DNA from 3 places in the Streptacidiphilus sp. MAP5-3 genome. Region 1 is predicted to be linked to each of the others. Evidence: riboswitches for the same ligand, from Rfam matches in the RefSeq annotation. Region 1 holds a riboswitch; each other region holds the start of a gene.

Region 1 (4,425 bases):
ACGAGTCCGCGTGTGAAGGGATTGCATCCGTCGTGGCCAATCATCGTCGTCCCAGGCAGACCAGCCGTGCCCGCGTGTCCGTGCTGACCGCGGCAGCGGCGACCGTGGTGGCGTTGTCCGCCCAGACCGCTGCCCAGGCTGCCCCGACCGTCTCGGTCAAGGACGCCCAGACCCAGGTGGACGCAGACCGCCAGGACGCATCCGTCAAGACGGAGCAGTACGACAACGCCCACCAGCAGCAGCAGAACCTGCAGCAGAAGGTGGCGGTCATCCAGCAGGAGATCGCGCGTCAGCAGGCGCAGATCAACAACGAGCTGGGCCAGCTCGGGCAGATCGCCAACGCGCAGTACGCGTCCGGCGAGATCGACCCCACCGTGCAGCTGCTGCTCTCCTCGGACCCGCAGCACTTCCTGGACCAGGCCACCTCGCAGGACGAGCTCACCGCCAACCAGACCTCCGAGCTGTCCCAGCTGGTGGCCCAGGAGGAGACGCTCAACCGGGAGAAGACCCAGGCCGCGTCCGAGCTGGCCCAGGAGCAGGCGCTGCTCTCGCAGATGAGCGCGGCGAAGTCGGAGGCGCTGGCCAAGCTGGCCCACGCGCAGTCGATCCTCAGCACGCTGACTGCCGCCGAGCAGGCCGCGGTCAACAACGCCAATAACGGCGGCGGTTACGGTAGCGGTGGCTCCACCAGCAACTGGAACGGCACCATCGACCTGAGCGGCATCTCCTCCACGGCGCGCACCGCGATGCTGGCGGCCGAGCAGTGGATCGGCAAGACCCCCTACCTGTGGGGTGGTTCGACCCCGTCCGGCTTCGACTGCTCGGGCCTGGTCATGTGGGCGTACGGCCAGGCGGGCGTCTCGCTGCCGCACTCCTCCTACTCCGACGAGTCGGTGGGTTCGCCGGTGGCGAGCCTGGCCGACGCACAGCCCGGCGACATCATCGTCCTGGAGCAGGGCGGCCACGTCGGCCTGTACGCCGGAAACGGCATGCTGCTCAACGCGCCGGAGTACGGCTACGACGTCTCGGTGCAGCCGTTGTCCTACTTCGGCTCGATTGTCGCGATCCGCCGCATGTGATCTCGTCTGTCAGTGTTCCGGTGCGTCAGCTGACGCGCCGGAATGTGGCGCGCCGACGGATCTGTGAATCCACTCACAGGTCATGCGCACGAAATCGCCTCATCCTGCGGGCGAATGACCGAATTGGCCCCCATGTCATGGCCGTTGGTCATGGCGTGGCTACGTTGTGTCCCCTGGGTGACGAGTCGTCGTAAGTGACTCGTGTTTTTTCTGACAAGGATTTGAACTGATCACGGTTCGGTCACTAGGGTCATGGGCCGAACCTCCGCGCAGGCGTTCGCCCATCCCGGGCGACAGCGGCGGTTACCGTCGAGTTCGACGACGCGGCAGGGCCATCCGGCACCCAGGGCGGCCCAACTGGGGAAGCCGTCGAGTCGGAGCCGGGGACCCACCTTCCTCGGGGTGAATCGGCGCCCGGTCGGCCGGTGTGAATCCGGACCGATGAAGCGTCGTAGGGCCTACTTCCTGGTCCGAACCCGTCAGCTCACCCGGTAGGCGGACGTAGGAAGAAGGAGTGTCGCCTTCGTGGCGTCCCATCGTCGTCCCAAGTCCCCCAGTCGTACCCGCATAACCGTTCTCACGGCAGCCGCCGCCACCGCGGTGGCGGTCTCGGCCCAGACGGCGCAGGCAGCGCCGAAGCCGACCATCAGCCAGCTTCAGGCCCAGCTCCAGCAGCTCAACGTCGAGTCCGACACCGCGATCCAGAAGTACGACCAGGCCCAGTCGGAGCTCCAGCAGCAGCAGGGCAAGGTCAACACTCTGCAGCAGCAGATCGCCCGTCAGCAGGCGGACGTCAACACCAAGCTCGAGTCGGTCGGCGAGATCGCGAACCAGCAGTACGCGGACGGCGCCGTCGACCCGACCGTCCAGCTGCTCCTCTCCTCGAGCCCGACGGACTACCTCACCAAGGCCTCCTCGCTGGGCCAGGTCACGGACAGCCAGGCGAGCCAGATCCAGGCGCTCAAGACCGCCGAGCAGGCCCTGGGCGGCCAGAAGGCCCAGGCCGAGCAGGCGCTCCAGCAGATCCAGGCCACCAACAAGCAGTTGTCCGCGCAGAAGTCGCAGGTCCAGCAGAAGATCGCGCAGACCCAGGCGCTGCTGAACTCGATGACCGCGGCCCAGCAGGCCGCCGTTGCCCGTGCGCAGGCCGCCGCCAACCAGGCCGCGGAGGCCGCCGCCGCCAAGGCCAACTCCGGCAGCTCCGGCGGCTCGGTCAACCTCGGCTCGTCCACGGCGGGCAACTCGGTGGAGGCCGCCGCCTTCGCCGCGGCGCAGACCCGTATCGGCTCGCCCTACGTCTGGGGCGCGACCGGCCCGAGCTCCTTCGACTGCTCCGGCCTGATGCAGTGGGCCTACGCGCAGGCGGGCGTCTCCATCGGCCGCACCACCTACGACCAGATCGACGCCGGCACGGCGGTCAGCTCCACGGCCGACCTGCAGGTGGGTGACCTCGTCTTCTTCAACGACGACTCGCACGTCGGCATGTACGCGGGCAACGGGATGATCCTGCACGCCCCGCACACGGGCGCGGACGTCCGCTACGAGTCGATCGACACGGTCGGCAGCATCTACGCGATGCGTCACATCTGATCGCGGCTCATGTCGCGTGCCACGGGCCCCGCTCCGATCCGGAGCGGGGCCCGTTCGCGTTCACCCCGGCTCACCCCGCCTCACTCGGACGGCCGTACGGGAGTGTCCTCCTTCGTGGTGGGTCGGTGTCCTGGGCAGGTGCGGAACCTCGGGGCGACCAGCAGACTCGTTCACCTGAGCGGCATTCGATGTGATTTTTCAGCTCTTGGGAGCTTGGACTGCTTCTGTCCGAATCGCTAACGTCAGCGCTCGGTTCCGTCCCGGAGATCATCCGGGAGAACCCTGGACCTGATGGTCCTCGACAAGCGGAGAGCGGAGAGCGAGCAGGTGGCGTCCCATCGACGAGGCAGACGCGTCGGACCGTCAGTGCTGTCGCGAGCCGCGGTGACCGTCGCTGCGGCGACCGCCGCGATGCTCACGGCCCCCGGCGGCGCGCACGCCGACCCCGTCCCCGGCGGGGCCGGCACAGCCGGCGCGAGCGGCAGTCTCACCCCGGACGAGGTGCAGCAGCAAGTCGACGCCCTCTACGCGCAGTCCGAGTCGGTCGGGCAGCAGGCCGACAGCGCCCAGGAGCGGGCGGCCCGACTGCAGCACCGCGCCTCGCTGCTGCAGCAGACGCTGGCCGAGGAGCAGGCGAGCGCCAACGCGCTCGCGGCGCGGCTGGGCGAGGTGGCCACCGAGCAGTACCAGAGCGGCAGCATGGACCCGGTGATGCAGCTGCTGTTCAGCGCCCATCCGGCCGACTACCTCAGCCGCGCCGCCTCGCTCGACGAGGTGGACGCCGGTACCGCCGACGAGCTGGTCCAGCTGAGCGGTGTCGAGCGCGAGATCGAGCAGGGCAAGGCCGAGGTGCTGGCCCAGTACAGCGAGCTGGAGCAGGTGCGGCGGACCATCTCCACCACCAAGGCCGAGGCGCAGCGCCGGCTGGGCGCCGCCCAGGCGCTGCTCGGCTCGCTGACGGCGGCTCAGCGCGACCAGCTGCAGCAGGCCGAGGACGCCTCGGCCCAGCTCGCCGCCCAGGCAGCCGATTCGGTACTGCCTCCGGACCAGGGCCCGGCCGACTCCGCCGCCGCGGCGGCGCTGGCGGCGGCCCGGAGCGCGATCGGCAGCCCGTACGTCTACGGCGCGACGGGTCCTGGCGCGTTCGACTGCTCCGGTCTGATGTACTGGGCCTGGCGGCACGGCGGGGTGTCGCTGCCGCGTACGTCGCAGGAGCAGGCCTTCGCCGGGCGACGCGTGCCGGTGTCGGAGATCCGTCCGGGAGACCTGGTGATCTACTTCGGGGACATGCACCACGTCGGCATGTACGCGGGTAGCGGCATGGTCATCCACGCCCCGTACCCCGGCGCCCGGGTCCGCTACGAGAACATGCGCGACATGCCGATCGCCGCGGTGGTCCGCCCTTGATGGCGGCCGGTCAAGGACTCACCCGCCGACGGGTGCTGGTCAGCGGCGCGGCCCTGGTGGCGGCGGCTGGCGGCGCGACGGCCTGGGCGGCGTGGGCGGACGCCGCCGACGACCGGCGTGAGCAGCGGGCGGTCGAGGTCGAGCAGACGCTGGCCCGCCGGGCCGCCGCCGTCCTGGCCCGCGACGCCGCCGCACTGGCGGCCACCGTCGTCCCCGTCGCGAGCGGCGGTTCGGTGGCGACCGACCTGAGGCGGCGTCAGTACACGCTGGTCGCCAACCTGGCCGAGGTGCCGCTGGGCGACTGGCGCTACCGGGTCACCGCGCTCGACGCGTTCCCGCTGTCGCCGGT
Region 2 (4,425 bases), on a different contig from region 1:
ACCTGGCCCGGCACGGCCTTGACCATCGCGCACCGCTCCAGGTGCGCGAGATAGGTCTGGCGCAGGCCCAAGCGCGGGCCGCCGATCCACTGCACGGCGCGCACTGCACTGCCACGTCTGCGCAGCAGTTCGAGCGCGTGATCGAGGGTCGGGTCGCCGGTCGGCCGTGGATTGACCACGGTGATCCGGTCCCCGTCCGGGACTATTCGTCCGGCCATGGCCAGCTCGACGAGCTGCGCTCCGGCCAGTCCGAGATCGAGCGTCTGGGGCTGCGCTGTGGTACCCGTGGCCGGGTCCAGAGCGAGCAACAGCAGCTCCTCGGGAATTGTTCTGCGGCTCTTGCCCATCCAAGCCTCCCCGCGTGGATGCACAACAGAGTGACGCCTCTCACACCCTGCTGTCGAGAGGGCCTAGAGAGTGACACGACTCCGTGATCTTTCGGAACCGCCGCACCGCGCGTCCGCGTCTGGCCGAGGGGTGGGGAATCGCCGGACTGCGGCCCGGTGAGCAGGAATGGCCCCGCGCGTGCAGGAGACTGGTCCCTGCACGCTTTGTCGACGTCGGTGAGCAGGGCCGACGCGGCAGTCACAGGCAGGTTTGCAGGGACGGTCCTGCACGGGTGCGTGCAGGGACAGAGGAGGCTGGGTTACGTGGGTGAGTCCCCCGACAGGTCGCAGCGGACCGCGGGCGCGGAGCGGGAGCCGGAACGCGCGGGAACCGATCCCGCCGTCCCCGCTCCGGACGTGGAACCCGCGACCGAGGCGGAGCCTGAGGCAGCAGCGGAGGCGGAGGAGAGCGGGCAGCCGGAGGAGCACGGGGAGGATGCGCCCGAATCCTCGGTCGACGTACCGACCCGTGTGCTGCGCGCCCTCGACTCGGAGCCGGAGGTTGCCAAGGAGCCCGAGGCTGAGTCCGAATCCGTGGAGGAGTCGAACAAGCCCGAAGCGGAGAGCGAGGACGAGCCGGAGGCTGAAGCACCGGAGGCGGAGGAAGCTCCCGAGGCTGAGGCTGAGCCCGACGCCGGCGCCGGCGCCAAGGACGAGCCTGCGGACGAGGCTGAGGCAGCCGAGGACGCGGAGGACGCCGAGGAAGAAGAGCCGGAGGCGGAGGCCGAAGGCGAGGCGCAGCCCGAAGCCGCCGAGGAGCCCGCCGCCGAGGACACCGACGAGTCCGCCGGTGACAAGCCCGCCGACGACGGCCCCACCGGTGACGAGGACGAGACGCGGGCCATGCCCGTCTTCCCGCCGCCGCTCCCGCCGACGCCGCGCGGCGGCGCGGGCGGGCCCGGCGGCACGGGCGGACCGTCGCCCGAGCCCGTTCCGGCCGGGGCCGGGGCCATGGGGACCGCCACCGCTGTGATGCCCTCGCCGGAGACCACCGCCGAGGCGATGGACATCCTGGCCACGCTGAGCCGTCGGCCGATGACCCCGGCCCGGATCGCGCTGCGGCGGATCCGGCTCTGGGGCACGTTGCTGCTGGTCCTCGTGATCGTGCTCGGCGCGGTGCAGTTGCTGCGTCCGATCCCGACGCCGACGCTCCAGTTCACCGGCGAGCAGAGCTACACCTTCTCCGGCGGCACGCCGAACCTCACCTGGCCGACGGCCGGTCAGGCCGCCGTGGCCGTACCGGGGCTGGGCGTGCTCGGGCACAGCGGGAGCGACAACCAGGTGCCGCTGGCCAGCGTCACCAAGGTGATGACCGCGTACATCGTGCTGCACGACCACCCGCTCAAGGTCGGCGACCAGGGGCCGATGGTGCCGGTGGACGCGGCAGCGGTGAACGACTACAACACCGGTAAGCCGCAGGGTGAGTCGGTGATGAAGGTCTCGGTCGGCGAGCCGCTGACCGAGTACCAGGCGCTCCAGCTGCTGCTGATCCCCTCCGCCAACAACGTCGCCCGGCTGCTGGGCCGTTGGGACGCGGGCAGTGACGCCGCCTTCGTGCAGAAGATGCAGAGCACCGCGGCCGGTCTGGGCATGACCAAGAGCGTCTACACCGACCCCAGCGGTCTCGACGCGACCACCAAGAGCACGGCCAACGACCAGCTCAAGCTGATCGAGGCGGCCATGCAGATGCCGGTCTTCAAGGAGATCGTCAGCACCCCGTCGTTCAACGCGGCGGAGAACGGCATCACGCCGAACACCAACACGCTGGTCGGCAGCAACGGCGTCATCGGCATCAAGACCGGCACCAGCACGGCGGCCCTCGGCAACCTGGTGTGGGCGGCGGAGCAGAACGTCGGCGGTGCGCAGCAGCTGATCCTGGGCGCGGTGCTGAGCCAGCCCGCGATCGGGCCGGGGCCGGGGCAGGGCATCCTCGCCCAGGTGCTGCAGAAGAGCCAGCAGCTGATCATCAGCGCCGAGAGCGCGCTGCAGTCGCACGTCGTGATCAAGAAGGGCGACGTCGTCGGGTACGTCGACGACGGTCTCGGCGGACACACCCCGGTCGTGGCCACCGCGGACGTCAGCGTCATCGGCTGGAGCGGCCTGTCGGTGAGCACGTCGCTGCAGCCGCTCGCCGGACAGTCCGTCCCGCACAGCGCAGCCGCCGGGACGGCCGTCGGCAACCTGGTCGTGGGCAGTGGTGCCGGAGCGCAGACGATCCCGGTCGCGCTGCAGTCGGCGCTCAGCACTCCGGGCACCGGCGCGAAGCTGACCCGACTGGGCTGACGCACTGTCAGATCGCTCTCTCAGATTCCCCGCTTGAAACGGGCCCGTCCGTCGGACGGGCCCGTTGTCATGCCCGGGGGTGCAATCTTGACGACATTTCGGACATCTACGCAGGGTTGGAGTGCGAACCAATGACGGTCGATGTGACGGACCTCTCAACGGCCTTTGATCGGCTTGAGGTTTGAACTTCGATCTGCCTACGGTCGGCGTCGTTCGCACTTAAGCGGAACTGACATCACCGGAACGCCGAGTCCTGCCGTCGGGGTTGTCAGCTGTCACCCGACGCACACCACGGCAGGAGCGGGGGACCCAGGTAAGTCGCCGGGAGCGTGTCGCTCCCGGCTCGGGGTGAAGCCGTGCTCTGCACGGCCGGGCGACTCCGGCCCGAACCCGACAGCTCACCTCGCAGGCGTGGGAGAGGACCCACACCATGACTGGTCGCCACCGCGCGCCCAAGATCGCCCGCCGTGCCTCCAAGCGCCTGCTCGCCACCGTCGGGCTGACCGGCGCAGGCCTCGCCCTTCCGCTGGTCACCGCGACCGGCGCCCACGCCGCCACCGTCTCCACCTGGGACTCCGTCGCCCAGTGCGAGAGCAGCGGTGACTGGTCGATCAACACCGGCAACGGCTACTACGGTGGCCTCCAGTTCTCGCAGTCCACCTGGGACGCCTACGGCGGGCAGCAGTACGCGTCCTCCGCCGACCAGGCCACCAAGGACCAGCAGATCGCCGTCGCCGAGAAGGTCCTCGCGGACCAGGGCCCCGGCGCCTGGCCCGTCTGCGGCCCGCAGGCCGGTCTGACCCAGGGCGGCCCCGCCCCGGCGATCAGCACCTCCGGCTCGTCGAGCAGCTCCAACTCGACCGGCTCTTCCGGTTCGACCGCCGCGAGCGACTCGTCGGCCGCCGGCAGCACCAGCAGTTCCTCCGAGTCCGGCTCCGCCGCGTCCAGCGCCTCCAGCGCCCCGGCGACCGGCGGCTCCTCCGCCGGGCACTACACGGTCCGGACCGGCGACTGGCTCTCCACCATCGCGCAGAAGCACGATGTCTCCGGCGGCTGGGAGCGTCTGTACCAGCTGAACAAGGCGACCCTCACCCACGGCCCGAACCTGATCTTCCCGGGTCAGCAGCTGGTCCTGGGCGGCAGCGCCGCGTCCGCCCGGGCGGCACAGCCCTCGAACGACTCGGCCGGCGACTCGGACAACGACTCGTCGTCCGCCGCTTCGTCCTCGTCCTCGAACGCGTCCGCGAGCTCGAACTCCTCCGGCTCCACCCAGGCGTCCACCGGTGCGGCGACCTCGTCGAGCAGCTCGACGCAGGCCGGCTCCGGCGCGGCCGCGACGGCGATCGCCTTCGCCGAGGCGCACGTGGGCGACTCCTACGTCTACGGCGGCAACGGCCCGAACGCGTGGGACTGCTCCGGTCTGGTCCAGGCCGCTTACGCCCAGGCCGGGATCAGCCTGCCGCGCACCTCCGCCGACCAGGCCTCGGCCACCACGCCGGTCTCCCTCAACTCGCTGCAGCCGGGTGACCTGCTCTTCTGGTCCAGCGACGGCAGCGACTCCGGCGTCTACCACGTCGCCATCTACGTCGGTGGCGGCCGCTACGTCGAGGCTGCCAACCCGAGCTCGGGCGTCAAGTGGGACACCATCAGCGACTACACCCCGAGCTTCGCCGGTCGCGTCTCCTGACACACCGCACCAGGTGTGGCGTGGTGGGCCGGTCCGGGTGACCTGTCTGGCTCGGACCGGTCCGCCGCG
Region 3 (4,425 bases), on a different contig from region 1:
GGTCATGGCGGTCACTGCGGTCATGGCGGGTGCGGGTCTTCTTCCTCGGAGTGGACGGTGACGAGGGCTCAGGTGCGGGAGAGCGCTGAGGGTCAGGCGGTCAGCGCGGGTACCGGTTGGACGCGCCCGACCGGGTGCCCGCCGCCCAGCAGCGTCTCGCCCGCGAACGCGGTGAGCAGCTCGGGGTCGACGCCCGCGCGGGCGAGCGCAGCGGCGGCGACCGGGATGCGCGCCCGGTTCGCGCCGTCGGAGATCTTCACGGCGATCGCCCGGCCGTCCGGCAGCGCGCCCACCTGGACGCCCTCGAAGCCGTCCTTGGCGAGCAGTCCCGGTACGGCGTGCATCAGCGCGGAGACGTCCCGGCCGGAGCCGGAGGCCATCTCGGCGTGCTCGCGCATCGCGTCCGCGACGCGTGCCTCGGGCGTGCCGGGCGCGGCGGTGGTGATGCGGGCGGCGGCGCGGGCGAGGCCGTGCAGCGAGACCGCGAACAGCGGCGCGCCGCAGCCGTCCACCGTGACCGTCGCGACGCGCTGCCCCGTCAGGTCCTCGACTGCTGCCGCGACGGCCTGTTGGAGCGGATGCGCGGGATCGAGGTAGTCGTCGAGGGACCAGCCGTTGAGTGTGCAGGTGTAGAGCATGGCCGCGTGCTTGCCGGAGCAGTTCTGCGCCAGCCGGGACGGCAGGCGTCCGGCACTGACCCAGGCGTCCCGGACGGTCGGACCGTAGGGCAGGTCCTCGGCGTTGCGCAGGTGGCTCTCGGTGAGACCGGCCAGCTCCAGGATCCGCCGGGCGCCGTCGAGATGGCGCTCCTCGCCGGAGTGGCTGGCCGCCGCCAGCGAGAGCAGTTCACCGTCGAGTGGCAGCCCGGCCCGCACCATGGCGACCGCCTGGATGGGCTTGAGCGCCGAGCGCGGATAGAACGCGGCCTCGATGTCGCCGAGTTCGAACGCGACCTGGCCGTCCGCGTCCAGCACGACGACCGAGCCGTAGTGGACGCCCTCGACCACCCCGCCGCGCACCAGGTGTGCGACGGGGGAGTGACGGGGTTCGCGTATCGCGGGGGAGTCAGCGAGGTTCACGCGTCGGATCCGCCTTCGGTGGGAGTGGGATGGGGATGTGGGTGGGTGTGGTGCGCCCGGGGTGCACGATGCTGCTGAGGGTCGCGTCGATGCAGTCGAGGTGGTGGGCCATGGCGGCGACGGCGTCGTCCTGGTTGCCGTCGACCAGCGCCTCGACGATCACGCGGTGCTCCCGGTTGGACTGCTCGCGGCGTCCGGGGCCCAGTTCGTTGAGGAACGACGACTGGCGTGCCAGGGCGTCACGAATCTCCTCGATCACCCGGCGGAAGGCCGGGTTCTGGGCGGCTGCGGCCACGGTCAGATGGAAGAGGCTGTCCATCGCGACCCATGCGGTGGTGTCCGTCTCCCGCTCCATCCGCTCCAGCAGATGGGCCAGCCGGTCCAGGTCCTCGGGGGTGCGGCGCAGCGCCGCGTAGCCCGCTACGGGGATCTCGACGTGCCGGCGCACCTCCTCCAGATCGCCGGCCGCGTAGTCGCCGAAAGTGGGCTCCTCGACCGCGTGGGCGATGACGAAGGTGCCCTTGCCGGTCCGGGAGGCGGTCAGGCCCATCGCCTGCAGGGCGCGGAGCGCCTCCCGCAGCACCGGCCGGCTGACCTCGAGCATGCGGCACAGCTCCGCCTCGGAGGGGAGCTTGTCGCCTATGGCGTAGTCGCCGCGCTCGATGGCCTGGCGAAGATGGCCGAACACCGCTTCCATCGCGCTGACGCGACGCGGCATTGCGCCACCTGTCTGGCTGTCTGACAGGTTCACCCGAGTGATCCTGGAGGTTGCGGATGGGGCTGTCAAGCGTGGATTTGCCACCCTGCGCGGGGGCGGCGGCCCACGGTGCCGAGCCGAGGCAGGGAGCGGTGCTGTCCGCCGCAGTTGATGAACCTTCAGGTGGCGAAGGCGGGTTGGAGCCCGTCGCGCGGGCATGTGGCCCTGCTCACAGAGGGCTCGCGGCGGTTGCCCTCGCCGTGTCGCACTGCCTAGCGTGCCGCCTGTCCGCGCATAGCGGACCCCGATGTTCCGGAACGCCGAATCCTGCCGCCGGAGGCTCGGGCAGCGCGAACATTCGGCCCGGCAGGGGCGGGGGAACCAGGTAAGTCGCTGCGCTCCAGAAGGTCCGCAGCTTGGGGTGAAGCCGTGCTCAGCACGGCCGGGCTAGCCCACGGTCCGAATCCGACAGCTCACCTCGCAGGCGTCGTAGAGGACCCTGCCATGCTCCTGTCCGGAAACGGCCGTCACCGCCGTCCCCGCACCAACCAGGCCCGTCGCCTGGCCACCGTCGCCGGTGTCGCCGGCGCCGGCATCGCCCTCCCGCTCGTCGGGACGTCCAGCGCATTCGCCGCCTCGACCTCCACCTGGGACGCCGTCGCCCAGTGCGAGAGCACGGGCAACTGGTCGATCAACACCGGCAACGGCTACTTCGGTGGCCTCCAGTTCTCGCAGTCCACCTGGGACGCCTACGGGGGTCAGCAGTACGCGTCCTCCGCCGACCAGGCCAGCAAGGACCAGCAGATCGCCGTCGCCGAGAAGGTCCTCGCGGACCAGGGCCCCGGCGCCTGGCCCGTCTGCGGCCCGCAGGCCGGTCTGACCCAGGGCGGCCCCGCCCCGGTGATCAGCACCTCCGGTTCGTCGAGCTCCGGGAGCTCCTCGAACAGCTCGACCGCTTCCAGCGACAGCGGCCAGGCCCAGGCGGGCTCGGAGGACTCCGACGGCGGCAGCTCCGCCGCGCCGAGCACGGCTGCTGCCGGCACGAGCCCTGCCAGCACGCCCGCTTCCGGTGCGACTGCCGGTGCCACCGAGTACACCGTCGTCTCGGGTGACTGGCTGTCGACGATCGCCGAGTCGCACCACGTCTCCGGCGGCTGGCAGGAGCTGTACCAGCTCAACAAGGCCACGCTCACCCAGGGCCCGAACCTGATCTTCCCGGGCGAGCACCTGCAGCTCACCGGCGCGGGTTCGTCGTCGAGCACGACCACGAGCACCAGCACGAGCACGACCGGCAGCGACGCGTCCGCCGGCAGCAGCGCCCAGAGCAGCTCCGCCGCGCAGCCCGCGAGCAACGCGAACCTGAGCGGTGACCCGCAGGCCATCGCCGCGCAGATCGTCCCGGCCGACCAGCTCGCCTCGTTCGACGAGATCATCTCCCACGAGAGCGGCTGGAACGTCACCGCCACCAACCCGTCCTCCGGCGCGTACGGCCTGCCGCAGTCCCTGCCGGGCGACAAGATGGCCTCCGCCGGCGCCGACTGGCAGACCGACGCGGCCACCCAGCTGCGCTGGGCGCTGCAGTACATGGACTCCACCTACGGCAGCCCGAACCAGGCCTGGGCGTTCTGGCAGGCCAACAACTGGTACTGACGGTCCGTGGCGCGGGGGCGGGGTCAGAGCGTGAGGCTCGTCCCCTCCTCCGCGGCCAGGACCTCCCCGTCGTAGGTGGCACCCGCCTCCGCGACGGACCGGCTCCGCTGGGCGCCGGGCCAGAAGTGCGTGAGCAGCAGCCGCTTGGCCTGTGCGTCGGCGGCCCACTGGCCGGCCTCGGCGGCGCTGAGCAGGTACGGGTCCCGGTCCGCGCCCTGCAGGGTCGCCCCGGCCACGAACAGCTGGGCCCCGGCCGCCAGTTCGCCCAGCCCTGCGGCGGGACCTGCATCGCCGCTGTAGGCCACGGCCACTCCTGACACGGTCAGCCGCACCCCCGCGTGCGGCACATGATGCGGCAGCAGCATCCCGTCCAGCCGGAACGGCCCGACCTGGTGACTCCCCGGCAGCGGATGCGGCGCGAACACCTCCCGCAGGTCCTCGCTCGGCTCCATCGCCTGCACGCGCTCCAGTACCCCGTCCGGGCAGTACAGCGGCGTGCGCCCGGCTCGTCCACCTCCGGCCCGCTCAGCCCCGAACGTCAGCGCCCGACCGAGCCCGCTCAGGTCCGCGCAGTGATCGGGATGCCCGTGCGTGATCACCACGGCGTCGACCTCGTCCGCCGTGCAGTGCGCCAACAGGCGCGGCAGCGTGCCGTATCCGAGATCCAGCACGACGCGGAACCCGTCCGCCTCCACCAGGAGCCCACTCGCCGCACGCTCGGCCTCTGGCCACGCGCCGCACGTTCCGAGTACCGTGAGAGTCGGCATATGCCCATTCTGGCAGGGACGTTGTAGCCGCGCAGGCGCTCACGACACCGGGGCACAACTCGCCGGGGACCGGTCCCCTCTGACCGTGGCTAGCTTCTTCCACAAGCCAGTCACACCTTGGAGGGGCCGTGAACTACTACCTGGACGTGCTCAAGAACTACGCAGGATTCTCGGGCCGGGCACGGCGCGCGGAGTACTGGATGTTCACGCTGTTCAACGTCGTCGCCGGCGC

The links. A riboswitch is a leader RNA that binds a small molecule or an ion and turns the genes downstream of it on or off. The one in region 1 is predicted to bind cyclic di-AMP.
Region 2: linked by a shared signal. The riboswitch ahead of ABH928_RS21845 (transglycosylase family protein) and the one ahead of ABH928_RS11060 (NlpC/P60 family protein) in region 1 are both predicted to bind cyclic di-AMP.
Region 3: linked by a shared signal. The riboswitch ahead of ABH928_RS05735 (transglycosylase family protein) and the one ahead of ABH928_RS11060 (NlpC/P60 family protein) in region 1 are both predicted to bind cyclic di-AMP.

The regions. Positions count from the first base shown of each region.
Region 1 covers NZ_JBGCCL010000005.1:207,714-212,138, reverse strand. The annotation lists gene ABH928_RS11065 (NlpC/P60 family protein) at 33-1,079, shown strand; cyclic di-AMP (ydaO/yuaA leader) riboswitch at 1,437-1,593, shown strand; gene ABH928_RS11060 (NlpC/P60 family protein) at 1,605-2,669, shown strand; gene ABH928_RS11055 (NlpC/P60 family protein) at 3,054-4,076, shown strand; gene ABH928_RS11050 (hypothetical protein) at 4,076-4,425, shown strand, end outside.
Region 2 covers NZ_JBGCCL010000014.1:168,525-172,949, reverse strand. The annotation lists gene ABH928_RS21855 (GPP34 family phosphoprotein) at 1-347, opposite strand, end outside; gene ABH928_RS21850 (D-alanyl-D-alanine carboxypeptidase family protein) at 651-2,669, shown strand; cyclic di-AMP (ydaO/yuaA leader) riboswitch at 2,940-3,094, shown strand; gene ABH928_RS21845 (transglycosylase family protein) at 3,100-4,356, shown strand.
Region 3 covers NZ_JBGCCL010000002.1:436,759-441,183, forward strand. The annotation lists gene aspA (aspartate ammonia-lyase) at 1-6, opposite strand, end outside; gene ABH928_RS05725 (asparaginase) at 93-1,079, opposite strand; gene ABH928_RS05730 (FadR/GntR family transcriptional regulator) at 1,066-1,776, opposite strand; cyclic di-AMP (ydaO/yuaA leader) riboswitch at 2,085-2,278, shown strand; gene ABH928_RS05735 (transglycosylase family protein) at 2,281-3,426, shown strand; gene ABH928_RS05740 (MBL fold metallo-hydrolase) at 3,450-4,193, opposite strand; gene ABH928_RS05745 (DUF805 domain-containing protein) at 4,322-4,425, shown strand, end outside.